3 linked regions of the Desulfosediminicola ganghwensis genome follow. The protein of the gene in region 1 interacts with the protein of each later gene in a pairwise test. Links are inferred from orthologs where the notes say so. Each region holds a gene or a part of one and is shown in the gene's direction. Other genes may lie near its edges.

Evidence for each region. Proteins that work in one complex are often made in the same cells at the same time.
Region 2: the proteins of ftsZ (region 1) and rlmN interact in binary tests that used the Escherichia coli proteins (3 or more experiments, as listed by UniProt). The link is inferred for Desulfosediminicola ganghwensis from one-to-one orthologs.
Region 3: the proteins of ftsZ (region 1) and FCL45_RS22145 interact in binary tests that used the Escherichia coli proteins (3 or more experiments, as listed by UniProt). The link is inferred for Desulfosediminicola ganghwensis from one-to-one orthologs.

What each region holds. Positions count from the first base shown.
Region 1 is NZ_CP050699.1:4,753,866-4,760,506, reverse strand. The notes cover bases 832-3,664. They hold ftsZ (cell division protein FtsZ), read left to right. Parts: upstream 832-1,540; coding sequence 1,541-2,788; downstream 2,789-3,664. Other genes in these bases: FCL45_RS20440 (radical SAM protein), read left to right, coding at 2,946-3,664; ftsA (cell division protein FtsA), read left to right, coding at 832-1,427. In the rest of the region: FCL45_RS20455 (cell division protein FtsQ/DivIB), read left to right, coding at 1-124; more of ftsA, read left to right, coding at 129-831; more of FCL45_RS20440, read left to right, coding at 3,665-4,592; FCL45_RS20435 (two-component system sensor histidine kinase NtrB), read left to right, coding at 4,528-6,054; FCL45_RS20430 (ABC transporter ATP-binding protein), read left to right, coding at 6,062-6,641. UniProt on the Escherichia coli protein: Essential cell division protein that forms a contractile ring structure (Z ring) at the future cell division site. The regulation of the ring assembly controls the timing and the location of cell division.
Region 2 is NZ_CP050699.1:3,504,541-3,509,988, forward strand. The notes cover bases 2,463-5,448. They hold rlmN (dual-specificity RNA methyltransferase RlmN), read left to right. Parts: upstream 2,463-3,416; coding sequence 3,417-4,481; downstream 4,482-5,448. Other genes in these bases: FCL45_RS14925 (radical SAM protein), read left to right, coding at 2,554-3,420; FCL45_RS14935 (SagB/ThcOx family dehydrogenase), read left to right, coding at 4,494-5,234; FCL45_RS14940 (pyridoxamine 5'-phosphate oxidase family protein), read left to right, coding at 5,336-5,448. Also shown: FCL45_RS14910 (helix-hairpin-helix domain-containing protein), read right to left, coding at 1-189; tRNA (uridine(34)/cytosine(34)/5-carboxymethylaminomethyluridine(34)-2'-O)-methyltransferase TrmL, read left to right, coding at 753-1,226; serC (3-phosphoserine/phosphohydroxythreonine transaminase), read left to right, coding at 1,279-2,361.
Region 3 is NZ_CP050699.1:5,122,161-5,127,570, reverse strand. The notes cover bases 2,463-5,410. They hold FCL45_RS22145 (rod shape-determining protein), read left to right. Parts: upstream 2,463-3,391; coding sequence 3,392-4,429; downstream 4,430-5,410. Other genes in these bases: mreC (rod shape-determining protein MreC), read left to right, coding at 4,549-5,410; FCL45_RS22155 (AAA family ATPase), read left to right, coding at 2,463-2,686. In the rest of the region: aat (leucyl/phenylalanyl-tRNA--protein transferase), read right to left, coding at 1-82; more of FCL45_RS22155, read left to right, coding at 494-2,462. UniProt on the Escherichia coli protein: Forms membrane-associated dynamic filaments that are essential for cell shape determination. Acts by regulating cell wall synthesis and cell elongation, and thus cell shape.

The sequences.
Region 1 (6,641 bases):
GTTGAGAGTGCTTGATTCGTTGTACAGAGGACGGGGAAAAGGAGTTTTACTCTCAGGTGTGGAGTATATCCGAATGGACTATTACAACGGTAAAGTGTTGGTTGCACAGAGTGAGTCGAGTTGACGAAATGAGAGAAAACAAAGAACTTGAGTCGGTCGTACACGAACCGGTAGACGAAATCGAGCCGGTAGATGAACAACTTGAACCGGTTGAGAGGGAGTTTGGTGATATCATTGTCGGTCTTGATATCGGTACCACCAAAATCTGTTGTATTGTCGGTGAGGTCTTTCCGGGCAGGGTTGACGTAATCGGCACCGGCACAGTACCGTCAAACGGTCTCAGGAAAGGTGTAGTCGTCAATATCGAGTCAACCGTGAACTCCATAAAGGAGGCGGTGCGCCTGGCGGAAGAGTCGGCTGGATGCAATCTTCGTTCGAGTTATGTCTATGTCGGCATCGCAGGCAATCACATTAAAGGTTTTAATAGTCCGGGTATTGTGGCGGTAAATAATAGGGAGATCAAAAAGTCGGATATTGACGATGTGATCAATGCCGCCAGGACTGTGAAAATTTCCGAGAACCAGCGCGTTATTCATGTAATGCCACAGGAGTACATGGTTGATGATCATACCGGCATTCAGAACCCTCTGGGGATGACCGGTGTAAGGCTGGTAACAAATGTACATATCGTCACCGCGGATATCGGAGCAGTACACAATCTGGTGACCTGCTGCAACAAGGCAAATCTTGAAGTTGCCGAGCTGGTACTGGAGTCTATAGCTTCAGCCCATGCGGTCCTCAGCCCTGATGAGATGGAACTAGGGGTAGCGCTGGTTGATATTGGTGGCGGCACTACAGATGTAGCGGTTTTTTGTGAAGGTACCATCCGTCATACCTGTGAGATTGGTCTCGGTGGACACAACCTTACCAACGATCTCTCTGTGGGGCTCAGGACTCCCCTGCAGGAGGCGGAGCGCTTGAAGGAAGATTATGGTGGGGCTATCTCATCAATTATCAAGCCGAATCTCGTGGTGGACGTACCAACTGTCGGAGACAGACAGCCCCGAAAGGTTACCCAGAAGGTGCTGGTTGACATTCTCGAGGCCAGGACCATTGAAATTCTTGAAATGATTGATCGGGAGCTTGTTGCCAGTGGCCAGAAAAATAAGATAAATGGCGGTATCGTCATCACTGGCGGAACCGCGCTGCTGGCAAATATTATCGATTTAGCAGAACAAATTTTTGATTTGCCTGTCCGTATAGGATATCCGTCAGGTGTTTGTGGTAAATTGGACGAGATTCACTCGCCACGTTGTACTACCGCGACCGGCCTGGTGCTATTTGGCAGGAACAAAAATAGCGAAATTCAGAACAGGGAACCATCGGCTCTGGACAAGCTGAAAGGCTGGGTCAAAAAAATCATGTGACTGTAATTTTTTGTTTATTGGAACGGGTGTAAGTGCTATATTATGCACTATTTGAATGTTATGGTTGTCGCATTACCCAAGCGATAATCTAATTGAGTAGCAGGGGGAACCGTATGCCGTTCAGAATGGCAGAAGTAGAAGGTGTAGCAGTCGTAAAAGTAATCGGTGTCGGCGGTGGTGGCGGCAATGCGATCAACACCATGGTTACCAATCGACTGCAGGGTGTGGATTTTATCGCAGCCAATACCGACAAGCAGGCCCTTATGCAATCAAAGGCTGATGTCTGCTTGCAGCTTGGCCCAAGTGTTACCAAAGGGCTGGGAGCCGGCGCCACGCCGGAGACCGGAGAGCAGGCTGCCTTGGAATCCCTTGAGGATATTAAGGAATCGCTGAAGGGTGCCGACATGGTTTTTGTCACGGCAGGATTGGGTGGTGGTACCGGTACCGGTGCAGCCCCGGTTGTGGCAAAAGTCTCAAAAGAGCTTGGTGCGCTTACTGTTGCAGTGGTGACCAAACCATTCAACTTCGAAGGCAAGTTCCGCTCGAAGAATGCCGACCTGGGTTGGGATGAACTGCAGAAGTATGTCGACACCATTATAACCGTGCCCAATGACCGTTTGTTGTCGTTGATGCAGAAAAACAGCAAACTTTCGGATATGTTGAGCATGGCCGATGATGTGCTGCTGCAGGCGGTGAAAGGTATAACCGACCTGATCAATGTGCCGGGGCTTATCAACGCCGACTTTGCCGATCTCAGAACCGTAATGAAAGAAGTTGGTCCGGCGGTTATGGGGTCAGGCGCTGCGGTTGGAGAGCATCGTGCGGTTGAAGCGGCACGCAAAGCTATCGACAATCAGCTGTTGGAAGATTTTGGTATCGATGGTGCCCGTGGCCTGCTTATCAATATCTCCGCTTCCGAAGAGACCTTTTCCATGTCTGAATTTATGGAGGCTTCACAACTTATCCAGGAACGTGTGGATGAAGATGCCAAGGTTGTAATCGGTGCACTTTATGATGACTCTTTAGATGATGAACTCCACGTTACTGTAATTGCCACCGGTGTGGGTGATATTACCGGCAAGAAAGAAGCTATCGCCAAGGTAAATGAACTGCACGTAAAGAGAGCTGACAGGGAGCATATATCAGCCGGAGAAATGGATACGGTCAATTCATCAGCTAAACCTGCAGCACCAAATAGACATAATCCAAGAGTGACGAGGTTGCCGGGTTCAAATTTCGAGACCTCTGACCCCTTTGGGGTGCATAAATCCAGTGATGCTGAAGCCAAGCGGGATATTCCTTCCTGGCAGAACGAGGATCAGCTGGAGACACCGGCGTACTTACGCAAAAAAGCCAATTAGTTTTGAGGGCATACGTATCAGGAAGCAGTATAAGAAAGCACAGGGGTATTCGAATAAACGAGATGCCAGGCTGACCCTGGAAAAAGGCAGTTACCTGAAAAAATGGACAGGGCGATTGCCTGTTGCCCTGTTGTATCCAAACACTTACGAAGTGGGTATGTCCAGTCTTGGTTATCAGCTGGTCTATGCCCTGCTCGCTGAAGATGATCAATTGGTCTGCGAGAGATTTTTCCTTCCTGAAAATGGAGAACCGCTGCGTTCCATGGAATCACAGCGGCCCCTGAACCATTTTCCACTCATCTTTATTTCCATCAGCTTCGAGCACGATTATCTGAATCTTGTGAAGATGTTGCGAGCGGCCTCAATAGAACCGTTTGCCGGCAACAGAAGCGAGAGTATTTCCAGCGAGCAGCCACTGGTTATCTGTGGTGGCGTCGCCACCTTCATGAACCCTGAACCATTGGCACCATTTGTAGACCTGATGATTCTGGGTGAGGCAGAACCTGTTCTGCCTGGGTTGGTTCAGGAAATCGCTGATTCCTATGAGGGAAAAACGCGCAGTGAATTGCTGAGGTCTTTAGCCACCACTCGTTCCAGTTGTTATGTGCCGGGCCTGTATACACCAGTTTATGATGAAGACGGGCTACTCTCCAGCTATCAGGCAGAGGCAGGGATTCCTCAGCATGTGACCAAATCCGTGGTGGAGAAATCCCCTGTTGCCGGGCATTCCCAGCTTATAACGCCGGAAGCTGAGTTCTCAGAGATGCATCTTACCGAGCTGGGTCGCGGCTGCTCCCGTGGTTGTCGTTTTTGTGCAGCCGGTTTTATTTATCGTCCACCGAGGCTGTGGGATGGCGATGCTGTGGTGGAAGGGCTTCGGGCACGCTACAGTGATGTTGATCGTGTCGGTCTGCTTGGTATGGAGATGGCGAACAGTGAATCTTTAGAGATGATCAGTGATTATCTGCGAGAGAGCGGTTGTGCCCTTTCATTTTCCTCTCTCAGGGCTGACAGACTCAACCAGCCTCTCATCGACCTGCTCTCGGCAAGCAAATTGAAAAGCGTGGCCATCGCCCCGGATGGTTGCTCAGAACGTCTGCGACGGGTTATTAATAAGGGACTTGATGAGCAGGATCTGCTCGATGCCGCAGAACGGTTGGTTGACGCCGGCATATTCAAACTGAAGCTTTACTTGATGATCGGGCTTCCCACAGAGAGTGACGAGGATCTGCAGGAAGCTATTGATCTGGTCAAAAAGATCAAGGATCGAATTGATCCCATTGGCAAAGCACGCGGCAGGCTCACCGAAATAGGCATCTCGGTAAACTGTTTTGCGCCGAAGCCCTGGACTCCCTTTCAATATCATCCCTTTGGCATGAGTGACCCACTACCGAAAGGTGAGTTGGGTGATAGTAAAAAAGTGGTCATGGAGTTGAAGCGCAGGCAGAAATTGCTGCGCAGGGAACTGTCGAAAATTGCCAACGTACACCTGCAGTTTGACAAGCCGGAGAGTGTATTGTTTCAGGCGGTACTGGCCAGGGCGGATCGTCGTATCGCTACGGTTTTAAATGATATGGCGGAACGTGGTCTAAACTGGAAACAGGCCATGAAAAAGAACGCGCTCACCCCCGAGCAGTTTGCCATATGCGGTTTTGATGAAAGCAGCTGGTTCGGCTGGTATGTCATTGATCATGGTATAAAGCACGATTATCTCTGGTGCGAATATCAGCGGGCCTTTGATGAAAAAACGACCAGTGCCTGTGACACCTCAATCTGCCGCCGTTGCGGTGTTTGCAATGAATAAAGAGGCAACGAGGGTTGCTGAGGAGATAAAGGCCCGCCAGAAGAAAAAGACTCTGGATGCGGGCTTGCAGCCGTTTACCCTGGTCAAATATTTCACTTTTTCCAGTTTGTTCTTCATTCTCATCTTTACGCTCTTCCTTTCCTGGGCAATTTCCAACAATGCTCGCAAAGTCATGCTCAAACAGAGTGAAGAGTATTCCATGGTGTTGGCTGAAAACCTCAATCAGCAGGTGTTTCGACGATTTGTTCTGCCGACCGTTGTTCGTTATGGAAATATTGCCCTGAGCCATCCTGAGCAGTTCGCCAATCTCGACGCCATTGTTCGAGGTGTTATTCAGGGGATGAAGATCGAGTCGGTGACTATTTACGATTCCTCAATAAATATCATTTCATATTCGACTATTCCGGAAATGGTGGGGCGAAAAAATCTTGGTGGGCCTGAGTATGAATTCGCTCTCCAGGGCATAGCCAACTCCAGGCTGCACTATGAAGGTAGTGTGTTGAACTTACTACCGGTCAATCAACCTCCAAGTTGTGAATTATCGAGCTACATACCCTTCAGGCAGGTCAGGGAAACAGGAGAGGGGACTGAGGCGATAATGGGCGTAATTGAAATCGCCAAAGACCTCAGCAATGAGTACACCAATATTATCAGGCTTCAGGGCAGCATTATTGCGGTATCCAGTGCGGTAATGATGGTTTTGTTTCTGGTCCTTCGAATGATTGTTGCCAGAGCAGGCAGGATAATTGAATCCAGGGCTCTCGAGCGGTTGCGCCTTGAGGAGAAATTGAATCAGGCTGAGCGACTCGCCCACCTTGGTACCATGGTGGCCACGGTTTCCCACGAGATTAAAAGTCCGCTTGGCATAGTGCGCAGTACCGCTGAGATACTTGAGAAGCGTATTTTAAAGGTCGCCCCGGGGAATGAACATCTGGCCAGGATTATTGTCGATGAAACCAGTCGCTTGAACGATATTGTTATAGAGTTTCTCGATTTTGCGAGACCTCAGGCGCCAAAGCTGGCAATGGGCGATGTTAATGTCCTGATGGAAAAAGTGCTCAATTTTGCTTCACCCATGATCAAGGAACAGAATGTCGAGCTTGAAATCGATCTGGCGACCGACCTGCCACTGATCCCCATAGATGACGCCCAGCTGTATAGAGCGCTCCTTAACATCCTGATAAATGGTCTGCAGGCTATGGAACAGGGTGGTAAGCTGAAGGTCGCAACATTGGTAAATTCATCAGAGAATCTGGTCATTGCCATAGAGGACAGCGGGCCGGGCATGGACAGCGACAAACTTGACAAGATTTTCACCCCGTTTTTTACTGATAAGCACAAGGGTACCGGTCTCGGTCTGGCTATTACCAAAAATATAGTAGAAAGTCATAACGGTGCCATCCACGTCGAGAGTACTCTAAATGAAGGCACAACCTTCTCGATCGAGCTTCCTGTCAAATGAGAACAACTTGAATAATTCATCTTTCGCCTCAACCTCCCCGACGTGCCTGGTAGTTGAATCTCTTGAGTTTCTGGAAAACGGACCATACAGTTTCTCGCTGCCGACAGGCCAATGCGTCGGTATCAGCGGACAGTCCGGTGTGGGGAAGTCCCAGATGCTGAGGGCTCTTGCCGATCTCATCCCCCACTCCGGCACCATCACTCTTTTCGGGGAGCCGATAGACAGTGTTGCCCCACAAAGGTGGCGAAGCAGAGTCTTGATGGTGCCCGCAGAATCGGCCTGGTGGCATGACACTGTAAAACCACATTTCACCACAGGGTTGGACACTGAACTGTTCAACAGGGCAATCGTGGCACTCGGTTTTGACGACGATGTTTTGAACTGGCATGTGAGCAGGTTGTCCACCGGCGAGAAACAGCGGTTGGCGCTGGTTCGGGCGTTGGTTTTACAACCGCAGGTATTGCTTCTTGATGAACCAACTTCAGGTCTGGATGCATATCACACAGACCAACTCGAACGTCTTATCAGTCAGCTCAGGCAGGAACAGAATCTCTCTGTGCTTTGGGTGAGTCACGATAAGGAACAAC
Region 2 (5,448 bases), 1.2 Mb from region 1 along the record:
CACTATCCGTTCTGCCATGGCAGGACCGATCCCGGGCAGTGTCGACAGAAGCGAGTAGTCAGCGCTATTGATAGGTACAGGTTCAAAGAAAAACGGTGTCAGATGAGAAGCTCTATCTCTATCATCATCAACGGATTCATCATGTTGCTCATTTACAAGTGTCAACTCACCATTTACCTGACGAAGCATTACCTTCTCCGTTACGACAGTGCTGCACCCCAGTTCAGAGTAAAATTGACCTAAAGCTTGGGTTATCAGGTATATGGCAGCTAATACGAGCAGAATCAGCTGATTAGCATCTAGATTACGAAATTCTCTCATTAGATCTGACGTTAATCTCACAATTAGAAGATTGAACCGCATGGATATCTAATCTATCGCATCAGAAGTCACCAGGAGTCTGTTGGATTAAACCCTTTTTGACTAACTCATCGTTATCGAATGAAAAATAATGCTCGCAATGTCAAAAATATGGCTCTGCTTATTTTTCCTTCGATGCCTCGATTTGAGTGAAAATCGCAATAGTCCGACAGTCTCCTAGAATGTATCTTGAAAAGGGATTATTGCAATATTCATTTGCCGCTGTCAGAATTCGATTAGCCAAAAGGAACGTTTTTTCCTTGTGTTGCCTGAAATCTGGCTGTATAAACCTTGCTTCCAGTCAAAAAATGTTACCGAACATCCCTTGATGGGTACAAGGTGCTTTCGGTAAATGCTAAAACCCATGTAAATCAAATCGGATAAGTAAAGTGATGGATTCAGCAAACACATTTAACATAGTACTCGTTCAACCTGAAATTCCACCAAATACCGGCTCTATAGCCAGGCTGTGCGGAGCAACAAAAACCATTCTTCACCTTATTCATCCACTGGGTTTCTCCACTGATGATAAACATTTAAAGCGTGCAGGGCTCGATTATTGGCAATATGTAGACATTGTTTACTGGGATAGCCTTGATGACTTTTTAGAACAGCAGGATGAAAAAAGGCTCTACTTTTTCACCACAAAAACTGACAAGCCTTTTACAGACGCACAATACAAACCCGGTGATTTCCTTATTTTTGGCAGAGAAACAAAAGGGTTGCCTGAAGAGATAAGAACATTGTATTCTGACCGTTGCTATACGTTACCCATGCAAAGTCCTGATATCAGGAGTCTGAATCTAGCAATGACCGCGGGTATCGTCCTCTACGAAGCACTACGACAGAACAATTACACGATTTAAGTTAACAGTTTTCAGTAAGGAAATTGTGTTGTTATCCAAGGAGAATCCTAAAATGCCAGAGAGAGTCTTTAATTTCAGTCCAGGGCCCGCCACCCTTCCCTACGAAGTTCTGCAGCAGGCAAGCAAAGATATTGTCAATTTCAAGGATTCAGGTATCGGACTCATCGAAATCAGCCATCGCTCAAAAGAGTTCATGGCAGTTATCGAAGATGCCGAATCGCTTTTGCGCGAGCTTATGGCGATTCCCGATAACTACAAAGTACTCTTTCTTCAGGGCGGAGCTTCAAGCCAATTTTTTATGGTGCCGATGAATCTTATGGTTGGGAAAAAGGCAACTTATCTCAATACCGGCACCTGGTCAAAAAAGGCCATTAAAGAGGCAAAGCTTTTCGGTGATGTCGATGTGGCATTTTCCAGTGAAGAGGATAGTTTCAATCGCGTGCCAAAGCAGCAGGAATACAGTGTCGCAGATGATTCAGAATTTCTCTATTTTGTCTCGAACAACACCATCTACGGCACCCAGTTTCATGAGATGCCGGAAACTGAAAAGATGCTTGTTTGTGATATGTCTTCCGACATTCTTGCCCGAAAGATAGATGTTTCCAAATTCGGTCTTATATTTGCGGGTGCCCAGAAAAATCTTGGGCCGGCTGGTGTTACCTTGGTGATTATCAGGGAAGATCTTCTTGGTAAAGCACCTGAGAGTACGCCTACCATGCTGAACTATAAGACCCATGCGGATAAAGGGTCTATGTTCAATACCCCCCCTACTTTTCCCATTTACATAGTGGCTGAAGTATTGAAATGGCTGAAGGCTAAGGGTGGTGTCACGGAGATGGAGAAAATCAATCGGGAAAAGGCAGCTCTCATCTATACTGCTATTGATGCCACTGACTATTATCGTGGTCATTCAGATGCTGATTCACGATCAATCATGAATATTTCTTTCAACCTTCCCACGGCTGAACTTGAAGCAAAATTTATCGCCGAAGCAGCCGAAATCGGACTTAACGGACTCAAGGGCCACCGCTCCATAGGTGGATGTCGTGCTTCCATATATAATGCATTCCCAAGGGAAGGCGTTGTCAAACTGGTTGAGTTTATGAAAGAGTTTGAGGCAAAAAATCCCGCATAACAGATGTGCTTAACATGGGGTGTTGCTGTAATGTTTTCGGGCTGGGATACAACACGTTATCCCGGCCCTTTTAGGTCTATAGATTTCTAAAGACTACAACTGAATCACACCAAAAGCAGTGATAAATTCGCCGCTGCGCTGAACTAAGCTGGTTGATTTTCATTTCTTCAAATATCTTATTTAAAGAGGACTATGCATTACGTAGGACAAATCATCCGTCCACCGAGCGAAGCTCATTCGATCATCCTTCAGGTGACTGTGGGCTGCTCACATAACAAGTGCACTTTTTGCGGTGCTTACAAAGATAAGCGCTTTGAAATCAAAGAAGATCCGATTGTGCAAAGTGATTTAGATTTTGCGGCGCAATATTGCCGGAATCAGAACAAGGTCTTTCTTGCAGATGGTGACGCACTTGTTATCCCCTTTAAGAGATTAAAAAAAATATTTTCAGATATTCGGATAAAACTCCCATGGGTAAACCGTATATCTCTTTATGCCAGCGCCAGGTCAATACGAAGCAAAAGTGTCGAACAGCTCGTTGAACTGAAAAAGCTAGGACTTGATCGGGTCTATCTTGGTCTGGAGAGCGGTAATGACAAGGTGCTCGCTTTAGTAAAAAAAGGCGAAACGGCTGAGTCCATGATTGCAGCGTCCGAAAAAATCAGAGAGGCCGGGCTGTTTCTTTCCGCAATGGTTATTTTAGGTTTAGCCGGGCGTGAATTGTCCAGCAAGCATGCGATAGAGACTGCAAAAGTCTTGAATAAGATGCAACCCAAAAGAATTGCTGCTCTGACTCTTATGCTGCTCGACAATACAGAGCTTGCCAGACTCTATCGCGATGGCCGGTTTGAGCTACTCGAGCCATTTGAAATGTTAAAAGAATTGAGATTGTTGATAGACAATCTCGATACGGCCAGTCAGTTTTTTGCCAATCATGCCTCCAATTATCTGCCGATCATGGGACGGGTGCCCAGAGACAGGGAGAAAATGTTGGAAATGATTGATGATGGATTACAGGATACACACCAGCTTGTACCTGAAGGTTTTAGAAGGTTATGACAGAAAAAAAGACAGATTTACGTAATTTTGACCAGGAACAGCTGATTCAGTTTGTGGAGAGCCTGGGACAACCGGCATTTCGAGGTAAACAGATCATGGCATGGCTCTATCGGCCAGGGATAAATGATTTTGCCGAAATGACCGATCTTGCCAAATCTTTTCGAAAAGTATTGGCAGAACACGCATACTTATCGAGTTTTACGAATCCGATTATTGAGAAATCATCGGACGGTTGTGTGAAGTTCGGTTTTATTCTCGATGACGGACACATTATAGAATCGGTGCTCATTCCAGAGCCAGATCGAAATACGCTCTGCATTTCGTCCCAGGTTGGTTGTGCTATGCACTGCTCTTTCTGCCTTACCGGAACAATGGGTTTCAAACGTAATCTCACCGCAAGTGAGATCGTAAACCAGGTCTGTGCAGTACGGGATTATCTGTTGGCACAGCCGGAGGAAGATCTCATCGGCCCCGACAGGGTGACAAACCTGGTATATATGGGCATGGGAGAGCCACTCAATAATCTGAAGAATGTTATCACTTCGCTCTCTATTCTTACGGAACCGAAAGGCCTCGACCTGACTGCTCGCAAGATCACAGTTTCCACCTGCGGAATTGTGCCGAAAATGAGAGAGCTTGGCTTAAACTCAAAGGCCAATCTGGCAATTTCCCTCCACGCGGTGGACGATAACACCCGTGATGCACTTATGCCTGTCAACGAACGATATTCACTCGACGAGTTGTTGCAGGCCTGTAGGGATTTCCCCATGCCGAAGCGTAGACGAATCATGTTCGAGTATATTCTGCTTGCAGGTATTAACGATTCTGATAAGGATGCCAGAATACTGGCTAAAAAACTTCGAGGTATCCCCTGCAAAATCAATCTGTTGCCGTACAATGAATGTGCTGAACTTCCCTATAAGAGTCCACCTCGTGACAGGATGCTGGCATTTCAGAAAATCTTGCTGGACGCTCACTATTCAGTCTTTATAAGAAATAGCAGAGGATCAGATATTTCAGCAGCCTGCGGGCAGTTGGCTGGCAAAGATCAAGCAAGCTAAGGAGGGGCCGATATGGCGTCTGGAGATATGGTTTCGATGCAATTTATGCAAAAAAGCAGTATCTCAAGAAACGGATTGAAAGCTGAGAGATCGCCGATGCTCAAAGCCGCCCCACCCTTTAAAACCTATCCCGATGCTCAACGCTTTAATCTGCCGGAAAAAAGCAGCGGCTTCACACCTCAAGAACCCGATCTGAACAAATTGCTTAAAAAGAGGAGATCTGGTCGGGTTTATTCAAAAGCACCAATAGCTTTTGATTCTCTCGCCCACATTGTCTGGGCAGGACAAGGAGTAACAGCTGCAGCCGGAGACAGGCTTTTTCGTACGGCACCATCAGCCGGAGCTCTCTACCCCATCGAAACCTATCTCTCTGTTCAGAATGTCGACACTCTCTCTCCCGGCCTGTATCATCTCGATGTAACCAACTTGGCCCTCGAATACCTTCAGGAGGGGCATCTGGGGAGCCAGATCACCAGGGCGTGCCTCGATCAAACATTTCTCTCCCAGGCTGCTGTTATATTTATCTGGACAGCAGTTTTTATGAGAACTTTACCCAGATATGGCGATCGCGGTCTCCGGTTCATTTTCATGGAATCAGCTCATATCTGTCAGAATATTCTGCTTGCAGCTGAAGCGAATGATGCCTGGGGGTGTCCGGTTGCAGCTTTTTTTGATGCCGAGATGAATGATATTCTAAAAATTGACGGGGTACATGAGGCAACTATCTACGTGGCTGCTATCGGAAAGCGATAACAATTGGATTGGTTGCAAAAAAACTGCCGATAAGCGAAATTGATTATGACGGATACTGTCACCTACAAGAACCTCTGAGCACTGCCGAAAGGACGTATGATATGCCTGATCTAAAACAACGTATATTGGAAATCATTGCTGAGCCGCATCTTGCCAGTTTTGCGACACTGACATTAGAAATGAAACCCTGGGTAAGATATGTAATTGCTGTTGG
Region 3 (5,410 bases), 370 kb from region 1 along the record:
CGCCTACGGCAAGCAGCCCGCTATCCTCTGCGAGGTCAGGGTGGGGAAATACAATATTATCTGTTAGTTGAAATACTGGCATGAATGAAGTTAACCGTAGTTTTCCAGGATGTCAATAATATGCGATGCAGAGCAATCGGCAGAGGGAAAATGCATCTGTATCGTAAAATACTCATTAAAATATTAAACACAGAGCCTGTTACGTACCAACAAGAGACCTGCCGGAAAAGCTCATCTTTTAAATAAAGTTGTACCAGGCGATTATGGATATTGAAGGCAGCGAACTGCCGGATCGATTTCAGAGCGGTTGAAGCGAAGTGCCGACAATGGTAGGATTGGTGCGCGATTGGTCATATAATGGCAGGATTAGGTGAATGGTTGTACCTGTTCCAAGTGAAAGGACAACAGGAATTGAACGTTACAGCGAGATTGGAATTGCTGCAAAATGTCTGGTTTATGATTAAGGGCGGCAGTTCCAGATGGATATAGAGAAATGAAGATAGACGACAAAATGACAGAGGCCACCCCTAAGGAATTTTCACCTTTTTCTGAGGAGTTTATTCCGCAAAATTTTCATCCCGAGATAGGGCGTCTGAATCTATTGAAGAATATCAGGCAGGACCTGGCGGAAGGCGTGCCAATGGTGGTGGTAACCGGAGAGGCGGGAAGCGGCAAATCGGTAATAGGTAAGATGGTTGCCAACGAATCAGTTGATGGCTGCCGGCTGATATATTTTAGTAAGACTGTGCTGTCATTTGAAAATGTTGTAAAGGTCGTTGCCCGGATTGTCGGGGTCGAGGTGACAGATCTTACAAGAAAAGGCGTCGCGGCGGCGGTGGGGGAGATCGCCGAATCAGCAGCAAGTTTACCTGAGCGTTTGACGTTGGTTTTCGATGGCGCAGAACGAATATATCTGGCTACACTCGAGCGCATTCGTAAAATGCTGGACATGGTTAACGCTAACAATTTCCGTATGCAGATCCTCTTTATAGGCCGGCCTGGCCTGTTGGAGAACTTGGAACAGTTGCATATTTGTAATCTGAATGAGGTTGTTGAAAAACGTTATGGTCTGCAACCGCTGAGTGAGTCTGAGACCGCCCTGTATATTGAAATGTGTACAGGGCGTCTGGCTCAAGTCGATGCCGGTTCGTTTACTACGGAAGCTGTTGCGCGAATTAATCAGGTCTCGAGGGGAAATTTCAGGAAGATCAATAGCTGCGCAGACGAAGTGCTGAAACGAGGAAACTCAGGGGCTTCCTTTTGTGTCATGTTGGAAAATGCAGAAAGCGGCGAGGGTGGAACCGGAGCAGGGATTAAAGGGGCAGTACTACCTGGGCCTGGCGGTTATTCAAACAAGAAGATGTTGATGGCAGGTGGAGCCATTGTGGCCACTCTTGCTGTTGTTTTTGTGTTGGTGACAGGCAATAAAAAAGAGAGCTACGAACCAATTGAAGCTGTTGCCGGGCAGCGGCCTATTATTGAAGAACCTGAAACAATATTAGAGCAGGCATCAGCCGAAATCGGTCTCACAGAAAGAAAACAGCCTGAACAAGGTACACCGGCAGGGCATGATGTTATTGTTGATAATAGTGCCGGTTTAGAAAATGAACCCACCACAATAAATGAAATAGAGATTGATGAGTTGGTTGCTCTCAAATCAGAATTGCCGGAAGGCGCCGCCGAAGCGAGTACATTGAAACAGGAAGCGTCAGGAGTTGCAGACCTGTCCGAAGACTCCAGCCAGATAGTTAAACCAGATCTGTCCAAGGCATATGCTGAGGAAGCCGATAAGGAAGAAAATTCGGTGATCATTGGTGATGACGATTTCGTCAAGGAAGTAGTCAGCATAGTACCACAGCCCACAGTTGGGAAAAAAATTATTGAAGAGCGGGTAACGCGCAAGCCGGTGACTCTGAAAAAAGGTTCCGCTAAAAGGATTGTGGCAGAAGAAACCGAATCATCTGAATCACAGGGCGGGGCAGAAGAGATCGTGGCTGAGATCGACGGCACTGTTCAAACCGAAGCAGAGAGTGTCGTTGAAGGTCTCTCGAATGAGGATATAGACCTGATATTTGAAAAGTCTCTGGACGATTCCACCGAAAACATTGAGTTTCAGCCCGGTGCGCCTGTAACTGAGATGACTGAAGTAAAACCGGCCAGTACAGAACATTTGAGGGCGGGACAGGATACAGTCGGAACCGTGAGCGCAGAGCCAAAAAAAGTAATAAAACCAGCTGAAGCTACCGTCTCAAGTATCAATATACAGGGTTCGAATATCAAGAAAGTCCCTGAAATGGAGAGTGCTGTTATTGAGTCTTCGGTAACAAAAGTTGATTTGGTAACAGATCCGGGCTTGGAGAATGAATACTTCCGCCGCCTGGCCGCAGGTGAGAACTGGTTGCATGGTGAAAGTGACAGCAAATATACCATGCAGCTCATGGTGCTCTCAGCCGAAAATGCGCAGGAAAATATTGAGCAGATGCTTGACGCCGAAGAATATAGACAGGAAGCCGACAACTTTTTCATCCTGGAAGACAGACAAAATTCCGGGCAGGTGTATGTGTTCTACGGGGAGTACGAAACGATGGAGGCTGCGCGGATGGCACGAGACGCAATCTCTGATGCACTGCGGGAACATAGCCCCTATGTGCTTTCGGTTCCGGTGGCTGTTCAAAAGCTTCTTTAAGCTCTGTGCTCCATAACCGGATTAAAAGGGTCATGTGAGGAACACTTCATTTTTCTTATTTCAGATGAGGGAGCTTATTCAATCCCCTGCGATGATTATCACTGCACCAATGTTTTTTGGGTCTGCATGTATACTTTGTCATGAGGGAATGTGCAGCAAGGGTGCTTACTATCGGGCAGGGCATACCATAAGTAGTTAAAATTAAACTATGGGTGTGTATTTGATTGTGCATCGATGATGCTGTTGTTCGTGTGGAGCCAGTGTGGCAAATGTGTGCTGAGTCGGACGACGGGATGATGGAAAGTGAAGTGTGACGCAAAAAGAAAAGGTTACACAAAATTAATTGTGTAACCTTTTTATATCTGTGGTGGAGCTAGGCGGGATCGAACCGCCGACCTCTTGAATGCCATTCAAGCGCTCTCCCAGCTGAGCTATAGCCCCACATTTTGCTCTCTGCAATTTGTGACCGATTATATACCTGGCTTTGAAATCGCTGTCAACGAAATTTCTTCTATTATTGTAGCCGACACCTAATTTGTTGCCAAACCCTATGGTGGTTTGTTATGGTTTGGAGTTTTGTAAGTGATCTCTTAGAGACCTTGAATTTACGCGATTGAGGGGGGTAAAACACCAAGTCGATATCCCGCTGAATTGATCATCTAATTTCCCCACTGAAGGTGGTTTTTTTACTCCAAGGAAGGCTGTATGTATTCACCATTTAACTTTCTTTTTGGTTGGCTCTCTAACGATCTTGCAATAGATCTAGGCACAGCCAATTGTGTGTTGTACGTCAAAGGTAAAGGGATCGTGTTGCGTGAGCCCTCCGTTGTTGCGGTCCGCCAGGATGGCAGGATGAGCAAAGTGCTTGCAGTTGGGCAGGAGGCGAAAATGATGCTCGGCAAGACACCGGGCAACATCAAAGCAATCAGGCCGATCAAGGATGGCGTAATCGCCGATTTTGAAGTGACTGAGGCTATGCTACGTTATTTCATCAACAAAGTTCATAACAGGCGTACCCTTGTTCATCCGCGTATTATGATCTCGGTTCCATCCGGAATTACCCAGGTGGAAAAGCGTGCGGTAAAAGAATCTGCAGAGTCGGCCGGTGCCCGCGAAGTATATCTCATCGAAGAGCCAATGGCAGCCGCGATCGGTGCAGATTTGCCTATTACTGAGCCGACAGCGAACATGATCATCGATATCGGTGGTGGCACCACAGAGGTTGCAGTGATTTCCCTTGCCGGAATTGTTTATGCCAAATCAGTTCGTGTTGCTGGCGATAAGATGGATGAGGCTATTCTGCAGTACATCAAGCGCAAACATAACCTGGCGATTGGTGAGAGAACTTCAGAGTCGATTAAGACCACTATCGGTAATGTTATGCCGGAAGAGCCATACGAGACCATGGAAATCAAGGGACGCGACCTGGTTTCAGGTGTTCCGAAAACTCTCACTATTTCAGCCGACGAGATTCAGTCTGCAATTGCCGAGCAGGTAGACGTGATTGTTGAGGCCGTAAGGGTGGCACTTGAGGTGACTCCACCAGAACTTGCTGCTGATATCGTCGATCAGGGAATTGTGCTGACCGGTGGTGGAGCACTGTTGAAGAATCTTGATAAGTGCTTGAAAGAGGCTACAGGAATGCCGATTATCGTAGCAGATGATCCGCTTTCTTCAGTGGTACTTGGCTCGGGCAAGGCTCTGGACAATCTGGATATTCTGCGAGAAGTCACCATCTATTAACCGGCTTGCACAGGCCGTTTTTTCGCCTGGCAGGTTGTGTTGGAATGTATCGGTTCAACCTGGCGGTTGGACGCCAAGGTGGTATCGGTTTCTAGCCGATGAATGTTAAGTGGAGATCCGTGAGAAATCGAGCGAAAGCGAGAAATGGACAATCTGGCCTGCTTTCAGTGCGAATCCTGCTATTGTTCGGGACTCTGCTGGTGGTGGGCCTTCTTTTGCTTGCCTCAATGCTGGGCGGGCGCTTTGGGGCGTTGCACAGGGTAACGCTTGACCTGATAGCTCCATTGCAATCAGCGGTCACGCACTCATTATCCGGGGTCGCGGCGATAAAAGACGATTATATAGCCCTGATCGAAGTCAGAGAAGACAATAAACGGCTGAAGGCGTTGGTCGATAAGTACATGCTGGAGTTGAGCGAACGTCGGGAAGGGTATCAGAAGTACAAACACTACGAGGAGTTGCTTGAGTTCAAACAGCAAGAGGGGTTTGGCCGTATAACCGCACGAGTTGTGGGTAAAGATCCGTCACTCTGGTTCCAGACTATAATTATTGACCGTGGCTCGGAAGATGATGTGGTTGAGGGTATGGTGGTGGTCAATCCGCGCGGGGTGGTAGGCCAGATTATTCATGCTTCTGAAAATTATTCCAAGGTCTTGCTGGCAAATGCGCCCAGTAGTGCAATTGATGCAATGCTTCAGAAAAACAGAGTGCGCGGCATCTTAAAAGGTGCCGGAGAGCATGGCTACGTACTGCAGTATGTTCTGAAAAATGATGATGTCGCAAAAGGTGATTATATTGTAACTGCCGGTATCGGTGGTATATTCCCGGCTGGTATTCCGCTGGGGCGTGTCTCCAATGTTCGCATCATGGAGCGTGGCATGTTTCAGGAAATAGAGGTTGAGCCGAGCGTGGATTTTCAAAAACTTGAAGTAGTTTTTGTTGACCTCACTGACCGTAAAAAAATCTTGCGTGAAATGTATA